DNA from 3 places in the Pseudomonas hormoni genome. Region 1 is predicted to be linked to each of the others. Evidence: predicted binding sites of a transcription regulator. Region 1 holds the regulator's gene; each other region holds the start of a gene.
What was found. The regulator sigma-54, encoded in region 1, starts transcription at its own class of promoters, with help from an activator protein. The targets are predictions, from matches to a motif close to ANTGGCATNNANNTTGCTNT.
Positions count from the first base shown of each region.

Region 1 (6,066 bases):
ACCACCACCCGCATGACAGTGTTCCCGCAACAGCAATATGCGCAGACCGATCAACCCGTTAGAATCGACGGCGCTGGTGGTGTCTCGACTGGCAAGGGAATGAAAGCGTATTTGAAAGAAAGCAGGATACACCTGCTATCGAACGTAAGAGGACAGTATGAGGCTCGTTAAAACTCTCCCTATTTTGCTCGGTCTGGGCGCAGCACTGGGAAGCGTGAGCGCCTGGGCTCTGCCGAACGATCAACAGCAGCCTATCCGCATCCAGGCCGACGATGCCCAGCTGGACGACAAGAATGGTATTGCCACCTACAAAGGTGACGTGATCATTACCCAGGGTTCGATGATCGTTAAAGGCAATACTGTGACCATCACTCGAACTGCTGCGGGCGACATTGACGTGGTGACTTCGGTGGGCAACCTGGCCTACTTCGAGCAGCTGCAGACCGCTGGCGACACCAAGCCGGTTCAGGGCTACGGAGTCACCATCCAATACCACGCCTCGCAAGACCGCGTCGTGCTGATCGATCGCGCCAAAGTCATCGACAAGGACGGCAACGTTACCCAAGGCGAGAAAATCGTCTACGACACCAACAAAAAGCTCGCCAGCGCCGGCCGTGCCACAGGCACCAACGTGACCGAGTCGCGTCCGCGCATCGACATGGTGATCCAGCCGAAAAAGAAAACCGAAGAGCAAAAGGCCCCGTAATGGCAACTCTGAAAGCTCAGCATCTGGCCAAGAGCTACAAGAGCCGTCAGGTCGTGCGCGACGTCAGCCTGTCCATCGACAGCGGTCAGATCGTCGGCCTGCTTGGTCCTAACGGCGCCGGCAAGACCACCTGCTTCTACATGATCGTCGGCCTGGTTCAGGCCGATCAGGGTCGCGTCCTGATCGACGATCTGGACGTCAGCCACCAGCCGATGCACGGTCGTGCGAAGGCCGGTATCGGCTATCTTCCGCAAGAAGCGTCGATCTTCCGCAAACTCTCGGTCGCCGACAACATCATGGCGATCCTCGAGACCCGCAAGGAACTCGACAAGGCCGATCGTCGCAAAGAGCTGGAAAGCCTGCTGCAGGAATTCCACATCAGCCACATCCGCGACAACCTCGGCATGAGCCTGTCCGGTGGCGAACGCCGCCGTGTGGAAATCGCCCGGGCACTGGCAACCAACCCGAAATTCATCCTCCTCGACGAACCCTTCGCCGGTGTAGACCCGATTTCGGTGGGCGATATCAAGCAGATTATCTACCACCTCAAGGCCAAGGGCATTGGCGTGCTGATCACCGATCACAACGTCCGTGAAACCCTGGATATCTGCGAAACCGCCTACATCGTCAACGATGGCCAGCTGATCGCCGAAGGTGACTCTGCCACGATCCTGGCCAATGACCTCGTGAAAGAAGTTTATCTGGGCCATGAGTTCCGCCTGTAAGCGCTGAGGTGTCTGGCTGGTTGTCCGAGCGTTTGTCTCGATAAAAAATCAATACTTTTTTATTGTTACAGCGCTCTAGGCAAACGCTGCAGTTTCGGGCATATAATTTGCTTATGTTTGGCGCTTCGGCGCCCTGTAGTGGATGGCGCATGTGCGCCGGCGAATAAGGTGTTTAGCCCCTGCCATGAAACCATCGCTAGTCTTGAGAATGGGCCAGCAGCTGACGATGACACCGCAGCTGCAACAGGCCATCCGCCTGCTCCAATTGTCGACCCTGGACCTGCAACAGGAAATCCAGGAGGCCCTGGAGTCCAATCCGATGCTCGAACGCCAGGAAGAAGGCGACGACTTCGATAACGCCGACCCCTTGGCCGACAAAGCCGAACAGCAACCCAACGCCGACGTCTCAGAACCCTCCTACCAGGAAACCGCCCCGACGGTGGACAACCTCGATGAGGGCGACTGGAACGAGCGCATTCCCAACGAACTGCCCGTCGACACTGCATGGGAAGACGTCTACCAGACCAGCGCCAGCAGCCTGCCGAGCAACGATGACGACGAGTGGGATTTCACCACCCGCACATCGGCCGGTGAAAGTCTGCAAAGCCATCTGTTATGGCAACTGAACCTGGCGCCAATGTCCGACACCGATCGCCTGATCGCCGTGACCCTGATCGATTGCATCAACAATCAGGGCTACCTGGACGAAACTCTCGAGGAAATCCTCGAAGCCTTCGATCCGGAACTCGACATCGAACTGGACGAGATCGAAGCCGTCCTGCATCGCATCCAGCAATTCGAACCGGCGGGCATCGGCGCCCGCAACCTCGGCGAATGCCTGCTGCTGCAATTGCGCCAGCTGCCCGCCAAGACACCCTGGCTGGCCGAGGCCAAGCGCCTGGTCACCGACTACATCGACTTGCTCGGCAGCCGCGACTACAGCCAGCTGATGCGCCGCATGAAGCTCAAGGAAGATGAACTGCGCCAGGTCATCGAACTGGTACAGAGCCTCAACCCACGCCCTGGCTCGCAGATCGAGTCCAGTGAAGCCGAATACGTCGTTCCCGACGTGATCGTGCGCAAGGACAACGAGCGCTGGCTGGTAGAACTGAATCAGGAATCGGTACCGCGGCTGCGGGTCAACGCCCAATACGCCGGTTTCGTGCGCCGCGCCGACACCAGCGCCGACAACACCTTCATGCGCAATCAGTTGCAAGAGGCTCGCTGGTTCATCAAGAGCCTGCAAAGCCGTAACGAAACCCTGATGAAAGTTGCCACCCAGATCGTCGAGCATCAACGCGGTTTTCTGGAATACGGCGACGAAGCGATGAAACCGTTGGTGCTGCATGACATCGCCGAAGCGGTGGGCATGCACGAATCAACGATTTCCCGGGTGACCACGCAAAAATTCATGCATACCCCTCGGGGCATATATGAGCTGAAATACTTTTTCTCCAGCCATGTCAGCACCTCCGAAGGCGGCGAATGCTCGTCCACGGCGATCCGCGCGATCATCAAAAAACTGGTTGCTGCGGAAAATCAGAAAAAGCCGTTGAGTGACAGCAAGATCGCTGGTTTACTGGAGGCACAAGGCATTCAGGTGGCTCGCCGCACCGTCGCCAAGTACCGCGAATCCCTCGGGATCGCGCCTTCGAGCGAACGCAAGCGGTTGATGTAGAGCCACGCCACAGCGTTCCAGTGGTAGATCATCTGATCTACCGCTTTATGCACTGGCAACGAAGGAGAAGCTGTATGCAAGTCAACATCAGTGGACACCAACTGGAAGTGACCGAACCTCTTCGCACCTACATCGGCGAAAAACTCGAACGATTAGAGCGGCATTTCGACAAGATCACCAACGTGCAAGTCACGATGACGGTCGAGAAGCTGAAGCAGAAAATCGAAGCCACGCTGCATATTCCCGGCAATGAAGTGGTCGCAAACGCGGAACATACCGACATGTACGCGGCGATCGACGCGCTGACCGACAAGCTGGATAAACAACTCAAAAAGCATAAGGAAAAGACCCAAAGCCTCCTCCAGGGCGCGACCGGTCGTTAACACTCCCAACCCATGATCCGACTTGAAAGCATCCTGACCCCCGGCCGTTCCCTCGTGAACGTGCCGGGCGGCAGCAAAAAGAAAGCCCTCGAGCAAATTGCCAATCTGATCGCCCGCGAAGTGCCGGCTCTGGAGATGCAAGATGTCTTCGAGGCTTTGATTGCCCGTGAAAAACTTGGCTCGACCGGTTTTGGTAACGGCATCGCTATCCCCCACTGTCGGCTGAAAGGTTGCACCTCGCCCATCAGTGCCTTGATGCACCTGGACGCTCCCATCGATTTTGACGCCATCGACGGCGCCCCGGTTGACCTGCTGTTCGTTCTGCTGGTCCCGGAAGCGGCTACCGATGCGCACCTTGAATTGCTCCGCCAGATCGCAAGCATGCTTGATCGCAAGGAAGTCCGTGATCGCCTGCGTAGCGCCGCGAGCAATGAAGCCTTGTATCAGGTTGTCCTGGACGAGCAAAACGGGCACTAATCATGCGCTTGATCATCGTCAGTGGCCGTTCCGGCTCAGGTAAAAGTACCGCACTCGATGTTCTCGAGGACAACGGCTATTACTGCATCGACAACCTGCCCGCCGGGTTGCTGCCGGAACTGGCCGAACGTGCGTTGATTCATACTGAGCTCGCGCAGCCGCTGGTTGCCGTCTCCATCGACGCACGCAACTTGCCGAGTCACCTGACCCGTTTTCCGGAACTGCTCGCAGAAGTCCGCAGCCGGCATATCCAGTGCGATGTCCTGTATCTGGATGCCGACGAAGAAACCTTGCTCAAGCGCTTTTCGGAAACCCGCCGTCGTCACCCGCTAAGCAGCGCCAATCGCTCGCTGGCCGAGGCGATCAACGATGAAACCAGCCTGCTCGGGCCAATTGCCGACCTCGCCGATCTCAAGGTCAACACCACGAACCTGAACCTGTATCAGCTGCGCGATACCATCAAGTTGCGCCTGCTGAACCAGCCCGAACCCGGCACTGCGTTCCTGGTGGAGTCTTTTGGATTCAAGCGCGGCATGCCAGTGGACGCCGATCTGGTGTTCGACGTGCGCTGCCTGCCGAACCCCTATTGGAAGCCGGAGCTACGCGATCAGTCCGGGCTTGATCTACCGGTTGCCGAGTACCTGGCGGCCCAGCCGGACGTCGAGGAGATGTTCCAGGACATCTCCACGTACCTGCTCAAATGGCTGCCCCGCTTTGCCGCCAGCAACCGTGCTTATGTCACCATTGCCATTGGCTGCACAGGCGGGCATCACCGCTCCGTCTACCTGACCGAACGTCTGGGTCAGGCCCTGCAAAAATCCCTGAAGAACGTCCAGGTCCGCCACCGCGACCTCAGCTAAAGGATTCACATCGCGATGCCTGCTCTGGAAATCGAAATCATCAACAAGCTGGGCCTGCATGCCCGCGCTTCTGCCAAATTCGTCGGCGTGGCCGGTCAGTTCCCTTGCCAGATCAGAGCCGGGCGCACGCCGCAGTCCATGGTCGACGGCAAAAGCATCATGGCCATGATGATGCTGGCTGCCGGCAAAGGCACCAAAATCCATCTGAGTACGGAAGGTGAGCAGGAACAGGAAGCGATGGATGCGCTGGTGGCGTTGATCAACAACTTCTTCGACGAAGGCGAATAACCTCATCCCGGCGAGCGGGCGCCTGTGGCGAGGGAGCTTGCTCCCGCTGGGCTGCGAAGCGGCCCTGAAACCTGCCATCGCAACATTTCAGATATACCGCATCCGCTGATTTCACGACTGCTGCGCAGCCGGGCGGGAGCAAGCTCCCTCGCCCACAAGAGCGTCTGTGCAACAGTCCCTTCAAGCCAACGCGGTATCCATCACCATCATCAAACAAAACCCGATCAGTAGCCCAAGGCTAGCCAGCTTGTCGTGACCATGGCGGCGCGACTCGGGAATGACTTCATGCGTCACCACCAACAACATGGCCCCGGCCGCCAGTGCCAGGCCTAGCGGCAAGAGCAACTCGGCCAGGCTCACCAGCCAGGCGCACAACAGCGCAAAGACCGGTTCGACCAACCCTGACGCCGCACCGATCAGGAACGCCTTGACCCGCGACATCCCTGCCCCGGCCAACACCAACGCAATCACCAGTCCTTCCGGCACATCCTGCAAGGCAATGCCCATGGCCAGACTGTCGGCGTCGGGCATGCCGCCGCCCGCCGAGACACCGACCGCCATGCCTTCTGGAATGTTGTGGGCGATGATGGCAAACACGAACAACCAGATCCGTGGCGGAATGACCGGCCGTTCCAGCGTACCGACGAGCATTTCCGGCGATGCGCCAGACACCTTTCGATCCACCAGAAACAGCCCGAACGCCCCCATCATGATGCCGAAACTGATCAGCCCGCTGGCCGCCCAAGGCGTCAGCCCCAGACTTTCAGCCGCAGCAATACCCGGAACGATCAGCGAAAATGCCGTCGCCGCGAGCATCACCCCGGCGCCGAAGCCGAGCAGCGTATCGTTGACCGCCTGCGGCATGCGCCGAATCACCAGCACCGGCACCGCGCCCAAGGCCGTACCCAGCGCACAGATCGCACCGCCCTATAAGGCGCGTAGCAGTTTT
Region 1 is NZ_CP075566.1:252,280-258,345, reverse strand. Features, by position in the region: gene lptC (LPS export ABC transporter periplasmic protein LptC) at 1-171, shown strand, start outside; gene lptA (lipopolysaccharide transport periplasmic protein LptA) at 158-706, shown strand; gene lptB (LPS export ABC transporter ATP-binding protein) at 706-1,431, shown strand; gene KJF94_RS01105 (RNA polymerase factor sigma-54) at 1,616-3,109, shown strand; gene hpf (ribosome hibernation-promoting factor, HPF/YfiA family) at 3,184-3,492, shown strand; gene ptsN (PTS IIA-like nitrogen regulatory protein PtsN) at 3,505-3,969, shown strand; gene rapZ (RNase adapter RapZ) at 3,972-4,829, shown strand; gene KJF94_RS01085 (HPr family phosphocarrier protein) at 4,845-5,117, shown strand; partial or broken gene KJF94_RS01080 (ZIP family metal transporter) at 5,298-6,066, opposite strand, start outside.

Region 2 (6,066 bases), 2.6 Mb from region 1:
AACCGCGTCAGCAAGGGCAGGGCTGCCAGCGTTGAACAGGCAAACGGCCGACATCGCCCAGAGCAGTCTGCGGAAGGGTGATGTCAGGCGTCGGAAAAATGTCGGTTCTGTGTTCATAAGAGTTAAAAAGCAAGCGCCGTGCCGTTTAGTGATGAATGTGCGTCGCAACACACTTAGCGTTGGTGTAGGAGTCTGGGCATGGCTGGTGTAATGGATTCGGTAAACCAGCGCACGCAACTGGTAGGGCAGAATCGCCTGGAGCTGTTGTTGTTCCGTCTCGACGGCCAGCAGCTGTACGGGATCAACGTGTTCAAGGTTCGCGAGGTGCTGCAATGCCCCAAGCTGACCTTGATGCCCAAGTCCAGTCCTGTCGTGTGCGGTGTGGCAAATATCCGGGGGGCGACCATTCCGATCCTTGATCTGGCAATGGCGACCGGTTCCGGGGCGCTGAAAGATCAAAGCAATCCCTTCGTGATCATCACGGAATACAACACCAAGACCCAGGGTTTCCTGGTGCGCTCGGTGGAACGCATCGTCAACATGAACTGGGAGGAGATTCATCCGCCTCCCAAGGGCACCGGACGCGATCATTACCTGACGGCTGTGACTCGGGTCGACAATCAGTTAGTCGAAATCATCGACGTCGAGAAGGTCCTGGCAGAAGTGGCGCCGACACCGGAAGCGATTTCCGTCGGTGTGGTCGATGTCGAGACCCAGCACAAGGCGCTGTCGCTGCGGGTGCTGACGGTCGATGACTCGTCGGTGGCGCGCAAGCAGGTCACGCGTTGCCTGCAGACGGTCGGTGTCGAAGTGGTGGCGTTGAACGACGGACGGCAAGCGCTGGATTACCTGCGCAAGCTGGTCGACGAGGGCAAGAAGCCGGAAGAAGAGTTCCTGATGATGATTTCCGACATCGAGATGCCGGAGATGGACGGGTACACCCTGACGGCCGAGATCCGCAACGACCCTCGCATGCAAAAGCTTCATATCATCCTGCATACTTCGTTGTCGGGTGTGTTCAATCAGGCGATGGTCAAGAAAGTCGGTGCCGATGACTTCCTGGCCAAGTTCCGTCCTGATGACCTGGCATCCCGGGTAGTTGACCGGATCAAAGCAGCAGACATCAGCTAGGGGCCTTCTGCCCTTGGTGGTTAATACGATTTAAGAGGCGGCATCTTTGTCTACGGGTAATTTGGATTTCGAACAGTTCCGGGTCTTCCTGGAAAAAGCCTGTGGCATTTTGCTCGGTGAAAACAAGCAGTACCTGGTCTCGAGCCGTCTCAACAAACTGATGGAACAGCAAGGCATCAAGTCCCTGGGTGAGCTGGTCCAGCGCATTCAGACCCAGCCTCGCAGCGGTTTGCGCGAGATGGTGGTCGATGCCATGACGACCAACGAAACCCTGTGGTTTCGTGACACCTATCCGTTTGAAGTCTTGAAGAACAAGGTACTGCCCGAAGCAATCAAGGCAGCTCCCGGCCAGCGTCTGCGGATCTGGTCGGCGGCGTGCTCGTCGGGGCAGGAACCGTATTCGCTGTCGATGTCCATCGACGAGTTCGAGCGGGTCAACATGGGCCAGTTGAAGATGGGCGTGCAGATCGTCGCCACTGATTTGTCCGGCACCATGCTGACCAACTGCAAGACCGGCGAGTACGACAGCCTGGCCATCGGTCGCGGTCTGTCGCCCGAGCGCCTGCAGCGTTACTTCGACCCGAAAGGGCCGGGACGCTGGGCGATCAAGGCGCCGATCAAGAGCCGGGTGGAGTTTCGCTCGTTCAACCTGCTGGACAGCTACGCGAGTCTCGGCAAGTTCGACATCGTGTTCTGCCGCAACGTACTGATCTACTTCTCCGCCGAGGTGAAGAAGGACATTCTGTTGCGCATCCACAGCACGCTGAAGCCGGGCGGTTATCTGTTCCTCGGCGCGTCCGAAGCGCTGAACGGTTTGCCGGACCATTACCAGATGGTCCAGTGCAGCCCGGGGATTATTTACCAGGCGAAGTGATTGATCGGCGGCATCAGAAAACGGGAGTCCTCAGAGGCTCCCGTTTTTTTATGCTTGATGATTTCCCACGAGCGCCGCAACTCCTGTAGGAGCGAGGCTTGCCCGCGAAGGCGGTGGGTCAGGCAATGATGATGCCGTCAGACACACCGCCTTCGCGGGCAAGCCTCGCTCCTACAGTTGATCGGTGTTGCCCGTGAGAAAGCGGCAGAAAAGCGGCAGACGGCGGAAACCCGTTGCCGCTTTTCTGGCATTGCCGCCTTGCCCCTGCCCGCAAAGCCCCGGTTTATGGGGTTTTTTGAATTGGCACGCCGCTTGCTATGTTCATCGTACGAAAAATCAGGTCACCCGAAGGTTTCCCGACATGAGCATCAGCTTCGATAAAGCGCTCGGTATCCACGAACAAGCCCTGGGCTTCCGCGCTCAGCGTGCCGAAGTCCTGGCCAACAACATCGCCAACGCCGACACCCCGAACTACAAGGCTCGGGATCTGGACTTCTCGAAAGTGCTCGCCGAGCAGAGCGAGAAAACCAAGAACGGCACCTTTGCCTTGAACATGACCAACAACCGTCATATCGAAGCCGAAGGCCTGGGCAATGGCGACGAGTCGCTGCTGTATCGCACGCCGATGCAACCGTCGATCGACCAGAACACCGTGGACGCTCAGCTGGAACAGTCGAACTACGCGGAAAACGCGGTCAACTTCCAGGCCAGCTTCACCCTGCTCAACAGCAAATTCAAAGGGTTGATTTCAGCCCTGCGTGGAGAGTAAGTCATGTCTCTAGCCAGTGTTTTCAACATTGCCGGTAGCGGCATGAGTGCGCAAACCACGCGCTTGAACACCGTTGCCTCGAACATCGCCAACGCCGAAACCGTCTCGTCGAGCATCGACCAGACCTACCGCGCCCGTCACCCGGTGTTCGCCACCATGTTCCAGGGTGGCCAGAGCGGCGGCAGCGATTCGCTGTTCCAGAACCAGGACGCTGCAGGCCAGGGCGTGCAAGTGCTGGGCGTTGTGGAAGACCAGAGCAATCTGGAAGCCCGCTACGAACCGAACCATCCGGCGGCCGATGCCAAGGGCTACGTCTACTACCCGAACGTCAACGTGGTGGAAGAAATGGCCGACATGATTTCCGCGAGTCGTTCGTTCCAGACCAACGCCGAAATGATGAACACCGCCAAAACCATGATGCAGAAGGTCCTGACCCTCGGTCAGTGATAAGGGGCGACTCAGATGAGTGTTACCGATACCACCAGCGGCCTTAGCCTCAAAGACATCCTGGCCAACTCTTCGATCAAGACCAGCACCAGTGCCGATGGCCTGGCGTCCGCGACGAACAGCGCCACCGGCAAAAAGGCCCTGGGCAAAGACGCGTTCATGCAACTGCTGGTGACACAGCTGAAGAACCAGAACCCGCTGGAGCCACAGGACAACGGCGAGTTCGTTGCCCAGTTGGCGCAGTTCAGCAGCCTGGAAGGCATCACCACGCTCAACACCACCGTGAGTGGCCTGGCCAGCAACTACAACTCGTCCCAGGCCTTGCAGGCTTCGTCGCTGGTCGGGCGTTCGGTCATTGCCCCGGGCGACAAGGCCGTGGTCGATACCTCCAAGAGTTTCAACGGCACCATTGCCGTACCGGCGTCGGTGGACCCGGTCAAGGTCAAGATCACTGATGCCGATGGCAAGGTTGTCCGCACCATCGACCTGGGCAGCCAGAAAGCCGGTACTTCCAGTTTCATCTGGGATGGCAAGAACGATGCAGGCGAGGTGGCCAAGGCGGGTACCTATACCTTTGGTGCTACTGCGACCTACGACGGCAAGGCGACCTCGCTGGTGACGTACCTGCCGGCAACCGTCAACAGCGTGACCATCAGCCAGACCGGCGGTGAGTTGATGCTCAACCTCGCCGGGCTGGGCAGCATTGCCCTGTCCAAAGTACAAACCATTGGTATGTAGAGCCGACTAACACGGCACAAAGGAGTGGAATATGTCTTTCAATATCGGCCTTAGCGGTCTCTATGCAGCCAACAAACAACTGGACGTGACCGGCAACAACATCGCCAACGTCGCGACCACCGGTTTCAAATCGTCCCGTGCGGAATTCGAAGACGTTTACTCGGCCACCAAGCTGGGTTCCGGCAGCAAAGTCGTCGGTAACGGCGTGCGCCTGGCCAACGTTTCCCAGCAGTTCACCCAGGGTGACGTCAACAACACCGGCAACGTGCTGGACATGGGCATCAACGGATCCGGCTTCTTCGTGCTGAACGACAATGGCTCGCTGTCCTACACCCGTGCCGGTACCTTCAAGGTCGACAAGGACGGTTACGTCACCAATAGCGATGGCTCTGCGCGTCTGCAGGGTTATGGCGTGGATGCCAATGGCAAGATCCTCAATGGCGTTTTGACTGACCTGCGCATTGACACGTCGAACCTGGCGCCGAAAACCACCACCACGGTTTCGTCGACGATCAACCTGAAATCCACGGAATTGGATATCAACCAGGTTGCCAACCCGTTCGACCCGAGCAAGCAAGGGTCCTTCACCAAGCAGTTCAGCACCCCGATTTACGATACTCAGGGTAACCAGCACATCATGGATCAATTCATGGTCAAGACTGGTGCGAACACCTGGAAAACCTACACCCTGATCGATGGTCGCAACCCGAATGGCACCGACCCTAGTCCTACCGCGATTCCGGCGAACCCGCCGGTCGCCTCGACGATGGTGTTCGACACCTCGGGCAATCTGGTTTCGGTGACCACTCCGGCCGTTCCATTGCCTATCGTCAGCCCTGACCTGAAGGTCACTGGCTGGATTCCCGGCACCGTGACCAACGGTGTGTGGGCAGCCAACGGCGCCGCCGCCGACCCGGGCGGTGTGACCATCTCCATGGCCAAAACCACACAGTACAACGCCGACACCGCGCGTTCGATTCCTGCGCAGAACGGTTACGCCACGGGCCAGATCACCAACCTGACCATCGACACCAGCGGTATCATGCTGGCCAACTTCAGCAACAGCCAGACCAAGGCCATCGGCCAGATTTCGCTCGCCAGCTTCACTAACGAGCAAGGTCTGCAGCCTGTAGGCGGCACCAGCTGGAAAGAAACCTACGCGTCGGGTATCCCGGGCTACGATGCGCCGAACACCGGTACCTTGGGCGAGATCCACTCCAACTCTCTGGAAGAGTCCAACGTCAACCTGACCAGCGAACTGGTCGACCTGATCAAGGCGCAGAGCAACTACCAGGCGAACGCCAAGACCATCTCGACTCAAAGCACCATCATGCAGACCATCATTCAGATGACCTGATGTTGGTTGGCTGATTGCTGCACAAAGAACCCCTCGCAAGAGGGGTTTTTTTATGGTCGGGATTTTTCTCTGGGGCTTGGGTTGTTTGTGCCGGCCCTTTCGCGGGCAAGCCTCGCTCCTACAGGATATGCGTCGTCCAGATGATCAGCGCAATCCTGTAGGAGCGAGGCTTGCCCGCGAAGGCGTCAGACCAGTCACCACATTCCTCGAGGCAAAAGAAAACCCCCGACCAATCCAGAGGACCGATCGGGGGTTGTCGAGTAAGCGCCTCGCGGCGCTTACCGGCTCAGCTTATTGGCAAGCTTCGCAATCCGGCTCGTCGATGGCGCAAGCCTTCGGCACTGGAGCAGGGCCGGCAGGAGCAGCCAGGACCGAATCTTCACCGTGGTTGCCGCCGCTGGAAACAGCGTTCAGCTTGCCGGTGTTGATGGTCGACTTCTCGGTGCTGGTCGCGGCCAGGGCACGGAGGTAGTAAGTGGTTTTCAGGCCACGGTACCAGGCCATGCGGTAGGTCACGTCCAGCTTCTTGCCCGAAGCGCCAGCGATGTACAGGTTCAGCGACTGAGCCTGGTCGATCCACTTCTGACGACGGCTGGCCGCGTCGACGATCCACTTGGTGTCCACTTCGAACGCAGTCGCGTAGAGCTCTTTGAGTTCTTGCGGGATACGCTCGATCTGCTGCACCGAACCGTCGTAGTACTTCAGGTCGTTGATCATGACCGCGTCCCACAGACCGCGAGCCTTCAGGTC
Region 2 is NZ_CP075566.1:4,150,687-4,156,752, reverse strand. Features, by position in the region: gene flgA (flagellar basal body P-ring formation chaperone FlgA) at 1-117, opposite strand, end outside; gene KJF94_RS19350 (chemotaxis protein CheV) at 199-1,131, shown strand; gene cheR (protein-glutamate O-methyltransferase CheR) at 1,178-2,005, shown strand; gene flgB (flagellar basal body rod protein FlgB) at 2,367-2,774, shown strand; gene flgC (flagellar basal body rod protein FlgC) at 2,778-3,221, shown strand; gene flgD (flagellar hook assembly protein FlgD) at 3,237-3,959, shown strand; gene flgE (flagellar hook protein FlgE) at 3,991-5,316, shown strand; gene KJF94_RS19320 (ribonucleoside-diphosphate reductase subunit alpha) at 5,608-6,066, opposite strand, start outside.
Region 2: the regulator sigma-54 is predicted to act here: its motif matches at 2,305-2,324, upstream of flgB (flagellar basal body rod protein FlgB).

Region 3 (6,066 bases), 2.0 Mb from region 1:
CAACCAGCGGCAGTTTCAGCAGCCAGGTGTCTGTCCAGTCCCGAAAGCCCTGAGATTTCTTGAAGGCGTGGCGCACACCGAATATCACAGGGATCAGCACGCCAAGCATCAACCACCACCAATCCTGCAGGAACTGCGACAGGCTGATGACCATCAACGTGAACGCAGGCAGTTGGGCACCAAAACCTTCAAACACCGACTTGAACTGCGGCACCACCTTGATCAGCAGAATCCCGGTGACGATGATCGCGACGATCACCACGGCCAGCGGATAAGTCATGGCTTTCTTGATTTTGGCCTTGAGGCTTTCGCTCTTTTCCTTGTAGGTCGCGACGCGCTCCAGCAGGGTGTCCAGCGCGCCGGCCTGCTCGCCGGCATCCACCAGGTTGCAATAGAGCTCGTCGAAATACTGGGGCTTTTTGCGCAGGGCCGCGGCGAAGCTGTTACCCGCCGCGACCTCCTGTTTCACTTCGTCCACCAGTTTACGCATGGCCGGGTTATCGAAGCCTTCGCCAATGATGTCGAACGACTGCAACAGCGGCACACCGGCTTTCATCATGGTCGCCATCTGCCGGGTGAACAGGGCAATGTCATGCGCCTTGATGCGTTGGCCGAGGCTGAGAATCGATGCGGATTTCTTGCGCACCTTACCGGGGTTGATGCCTTGCTTGCGCAATTGCGCCTTGATCAACGCCGGGTTCTGACCGGTGAGTTCGCCGGTCATTTTCGTGCCTTTTTTATCGGTGCCTTCCCAGGCGTACACACTGATTTTCGCTGCTTTGACCGCCATGTTCAGTCCTTGGTGACCCGGTTGATTTCTTCAAGGCTGGTGATGCCCTGCATGGCCTTGATCAGCCCGGAAGTACGCAGATCGTTGAAGCCGTCCTTGCGCATCTGGATATCGATTTCCAGCGAATTGCCTTCGGCCATGATCAGTCGTTGCAGGTCTGGTGTGTTCTTCACCACTTCATAAATCCCCACGCGCCCCTTGTAGCCAACATTGCACTGGTCGCAACCGACCGGTTCATAGATCGTGAACGAGCCAATGCGTTCCTCGGGGAAGCCTTCCTTGATCAATGCCTCGCGGGGAATATCGATGGGTTTCTTGCAATGGCTGCACAGTTTGCGCGCCAGGCGCTGGGCGATGATCAGGCTGACCGAAGTGGCGATGTTGAATCCCTGAATCCCCATGTTGTGCAGGCGGGTCAGGGTTTCCGCCGCGCTGTTGGTGTGCAGGGTCGATAGCACCAGGTGCCCGGTCTGGGCGGCCTTGATAGCAATTTCGGCGGTTTCCAGATCGCGAATTTCGCCGACCATGATCACGTCCGGGTCCTGGCGCAAAAACGAGCGCAGTGCCTGGGCAAAACCCAGTCCTTGCTTGGGATTGACGTTGACCTGGTTGATGCCTTCCATGTTGATCTCCACCGGGTCTTCGGCGGTGGAGATATTGATGTCCACAGTGTTGAGAATATTCAGCCCGGTATAGAGCGACACGGTCTTGCCCGAACCGGTGGGGCCGGTCACCAGAATCATCCCTTGCGGCTGCTTCAACGCGGCCATGTACAGATCTTTCTGGTCCGACTCGTAGCCAAGGGCGTCGATGCCCATTTGGGCGCTGGACGGGTCGAGGATCCGGATCACCACTTTCTCGCCCCACAGGGTCGGCAGGGTATTGACCCGGAAGTCGATGGACTTGCTCTTGGACAGGCGCATCTTGATCCGCCCGTCCTGCGGTTTGCGTCGCTCGGAGATGTCGAGGCTGGCCATGACTTTCAGGCGCGCAGCGATGCGGTTGGCCAGTTGAATCGGTGGCTTGGCGACTTCACGCAGCATGCCGTCGGTGCGCATCCGCACGCGGTAGGTTTTCTCGTAGGGTTCGAAGTGCAGGTCGGATGAGCCGCTCTTGATCGCGTCGAGCAACATCTTGTGGACAAAGCGCACCACCGGCGCGTCGTCGGCGTCTTGCCCGGCGATGGCGTCCTGGTTGTGGCCATCGATCGAATCGATGTCGACGCCATCGAGGTCGACGTCGGCCATGTCTTCCAGGCCGGTACTGTGGCTGTCGAAAAATTTCTCGATGGCGTCGCTGAGCTTGTCGTCCTCCACCAGGATGGCTTCGGTATTCAGCCCGGTGCTGAACTGGATGTCATTGATGGCTTGATGATTGGTCGGGTCGGAAACGCCCACGAACAACTTGTTGCCGCGCCGCCAGAGGGGCAGGGCGTGGTGCTGACGGAGCAGTTTCTCGCTGACCAGTCCCTTGGGCTGGGCCTCCTTGTTCAGGCAGTTGAGGTCCAGCAAGGCTATGCCAAAGTGTTCCGATGCGATCTCGGCAATCTGGCGGCTTTGCACCAGTTTGTTCTGCACCAGGTACGTGACCAGGGAGATGCGATTGCGAAGGGACTGCTGATACGCCTGTTGCGCGCTTTTATCAGTGAGCAGTTCGGCCAGCACCAATTGCTTGGCCAGACCGCTAAGGGCGATGTCATTCATTGGGATACCGGACTCAGACAGTTCATGACTTATAGCCTAGTCAAACGGAGGAACCTAACCAGCGCTGCTCAGGTGACAAAAAGTGTCAGATAGTGCGGATTCTGGGGGTAGGAAAGGGCTTGGTGTTGGCCTCGTGCCCCCATAACTGGGGGCGAAGGGCTTGGCATGGGCTGTGCTGTGGCTAGTTCAGATCATGAGATTTCGACTCATGCATGGAGCTTGTCTATGAATACTCAAAAAGGTTTTACCCTGATCGAGCTGTTGATCGTGGTGGCGATCATCGGGATTCTGGCGTCGGTTGCGCTGCCGCAGTATTCGAAGTATCAGTCGCGGGCGAAGGTCACCGCCGGTCTTGCTGAAATATCGGCATTGAAGGTCCCCTACGAAGACATTATGAATCAAGGCACCACCCCCACCCTCGCTCTGCTCGGCGTTAGCGCGACCACAGGCAATTGCACGATTGCGGTGGCGGGCACCATCACTACTGGTGTTGGCAGTATTGGCTGCACGATCCTCAATGCAAACGGTCAGGTGGCCGGCAAGACCATAACGCTTTCGCGGGCGCTGGCCGGTGGCTGGACTTGTAAATCGACCGTACCCAAAGAGTACGCGCCTAACGGTTGCCCTGGCGTCTGAATTCCAAGTCTGTTCCATGCCCCGCGTTTCACGACGCGGGGCATTTTTTTTGTTCGCCGTTCGGGGCAAATTGGAGTAATTGAGAAAACTTCCAATAATTCATGGCCTTAGGCCTGTGCTAAAACCCGCAACTTGCATGTACATAATTCCGAAGTCATGCATTTTGCATGATTCCGAAAATTAGCCTTTTCCATAACATACTGATTTATAAGGATTTATCATCCACCTAAAAGTTGGCACAGCGTTCGCAATATCTCTGGTAACCCTGCTGACAAGACACGCAGCAGACTTTCTAGAAAAACAGGAGTTACTCGTATGAAGAAGTTCGCTATCGCTGCCGCTGCTGCTACCGCTCTGACCCTGACCATGGCCAACGCTGCATTTGCACAGACCCAAGTCACCCAAGCGCCAATGACCCTGGCTGCCGGAGAAGTGACCAAGGCCAAGGAAGCTACCTCCGATACCTGGATCACCACCAAAGTCAAAAGTGACCTGGTTACCGAAAAAGGCATTCCTGGTACCGACATCAAAGTCGAAACCAACAAAGGTGTTGTATCCCTGTCGTCTACCGTCGCGGTGACTGACGCTCAGAAAGCCACTGCTGTGGCCATCACCAAGAAAATCAAAGGCGTCAAAGCGGTCTCCGCTGACGGCCTGAAAGCCGAGTAAGGCAAGACTTCTCGCCTGGACCGGGAGAAGACGCGGTAGACGAGCCGAGTCATACGTCTGCCGCCACTTGAGAGTTCATGCGACGGCCACAAGGATGTGGCCATTACAGGCCCCGGACATTCGTGTTTGGGGCCTGTTCTATTGTGGGCACCGCAAAATCAAAAAGTGTGGGAGCGAGACCGGCTTGCCGGTCTCGCTCCCACACTTTTGGTTTTGTATTGGGTTCAATTACCGCGCTTGCTGGTGATCTGCTTCAACCGATTCCCTTCAAACCGCAGGTACTGATACATCCCGCCGCTAGGCCCGTAGGTCCATTCCTCGACCTGGAATTCTTCCCGCCGATTGGCACTGCGCTTGTAGCCCAACAGATCGCGGCTGACCGGTTCACCGCACTTCTGCAGCACCTCGCTGGACCTGTCCCCGACGCTGACCAACTGACTGCCGCAGCGCAGGGTATCGGCGGCCGAAGCCTGACTGGCCGCCAGTGCCAGCGCCAGGCCGAACAGCAATTGTCTGATCATCATTCGGCGTCCAGATGCAGTGGTGTCACCACCTTACCGTCACTTTCCGGTTCGCCGAGGCTGGCGTCGATGAAATATACGCGCTCATCGGCCAACTGACCCTTGTCGACCAGATAATCCTTGATGCTGCTGGCGCGATCCTGGCCGAGTTGGCGCAACAGCACGTCGCTGGTACTCCAGAACTTGATCACGTCCGCGCGCATTTTCACGGTGCGTTCTTCCTTGCCCAGATCCTTCCATTCGGCGGGCGGCTGGGTTTTCAGGCGAGTGCGGTAGATGCCTTCCAGCAGCGGGTCTTTCTCGCCGTCCGGTACTTGCAGCAACGAGGCTTGCGCCGGCACCTTGTCGCCGCGCCGCTGGAGCATTTTGTAGTAGTTGTACTGGTATTCCCGTTCCAGGCGTTGCTCGGCGATCAGCGGGCCATCGCTCTTGGCGGCAGCGGTGCCTTCGATTTCCAGGCGCAGGGCCGGGCGTTCCTTGAGGGCCTGGGACAGCTTGACCAAGGAACCCTCGGCCTCCTTGCTCAGGTCGCTTGAGCCCGGCGCGAACGACACGGTGCCCAGGTCTTCCGAACCACCGCCACTGACCAGTCCGCCGATCATTTTGAACGGCGCAGCGGCGGCCTTGACGATCAGGTTGCGCAGGGTCTGCCAGACAATCGGCATAACGCTGAACTGTGGATTGTTGAGGTCGCCGGTGACCGGCAGTTCGATGGAGATCTTGCCGTCGACGTCCTTGAGCAGGGCAATCGCCAGTTTCAACGGCAGGCTGACTGCGTCCGGGCTGTCGACCTTTTCACCGAGCTGCAACTGCTCGACCACCACTTTGTTTTCAGCCTTGAGCTGACCTTTGGTGATCAGGTAATGCAAGTCGAGATTGAGCCGGCCCTTGCGGATTCGGTAGCCGGCGAACTTGCCGGAGTAGGGCGTCAGCGTGGTCAGTTCCACCCGTTTGAAACTGGTGGCGATGTCGAGGCTGGCCATCGGATCGAACGGATTGACCGAACCCTTGATGGTCACCGGTGCATAACGATCGACCTTACCTTTGATATCCACGGTCGCCGGTTTCGCCTGACGGCTGTCGATGGTGCCGATCTGGCCGTTGAGTTGTTGCACGGCGGTAGCGAAATTCGGGGTCAAACTGAAGTCGGCAAAGTTGGCCGAGCCGTCATTGATGGCAATGCCACCGATATGGATGCCCAGCGGTTTGTCCTTGCTGGCGGCCGGTTTGGCGGCGGCCGTTTTGGCACCGGAGTCAGGCGGCTGGGGGATCAGCAGGTCATCGACGTTGGTGGTGCGGTCATCGTTGATCATGAAGCGCACATAGGGTTGGAACAGGTTGATCCTGTCGATCGACAGGCTGTCGCCGTGTTGATAATTCAAGCCTTCGAGCACCACCTGCTGCCATTTGAGGAAGTCGCGGGTTTTCAGGGTGTCGAGGGTGTGCAGTTGATCGATCTGCGCGCGTCCTGTCACGCTGAGCGCCAGCGGCTCGGTGCTTTTCAGGTTGACCGCCAGGTCGCTGCCAAGCATGCCGCTGCGCAGTTCGAGGCGAATGAACGGGTTGATGTAGGACTGGGCAACCCGCAGGTCGATGTCCTTGGTCTGCACGTTGAGTCTGGCGCTGACCGGGGCCAGATTGACCTCGCCATCCGCGGTGATCTTGCCTTGCTTGCCTACGCCGGTGTCGAGCTTGAGGGTAAAGGGCGATCCATTGAGACTGTCGAAATTCTGCAGGTCCAGGTTCA
Region 3 is NZ_CP075566.1:4,752,953-4,759,018, reverse strand. Features, by position in the region: gene KJF94_RS22135 (type II secretion system F family protein) at 1-790, opposite strand, end outside; gene pilB (type IV-A pilus assembly ATPase PilB) at 793-2,493, opposite strand; gene KJF94_RS22125 (pilin) at 2,719-3,129, shown strand; gene KJF94_RS22120 (BON domain-containing protein) at 3,445-3,798, shown strand; gene KJF94_RS22115 (DUF2845 domain-containing protein) at 4,023-4,319, opposite strand; gene KJF94_RS22110 (DUF748 domain-containing protein) at 4,319-6,066, opposite strand, start outside.
Region 3: the regulator sigma-54 is predicted to act here: its motif matches at 2,653-2,672, upstream of KJF94_RS22125 (pilin).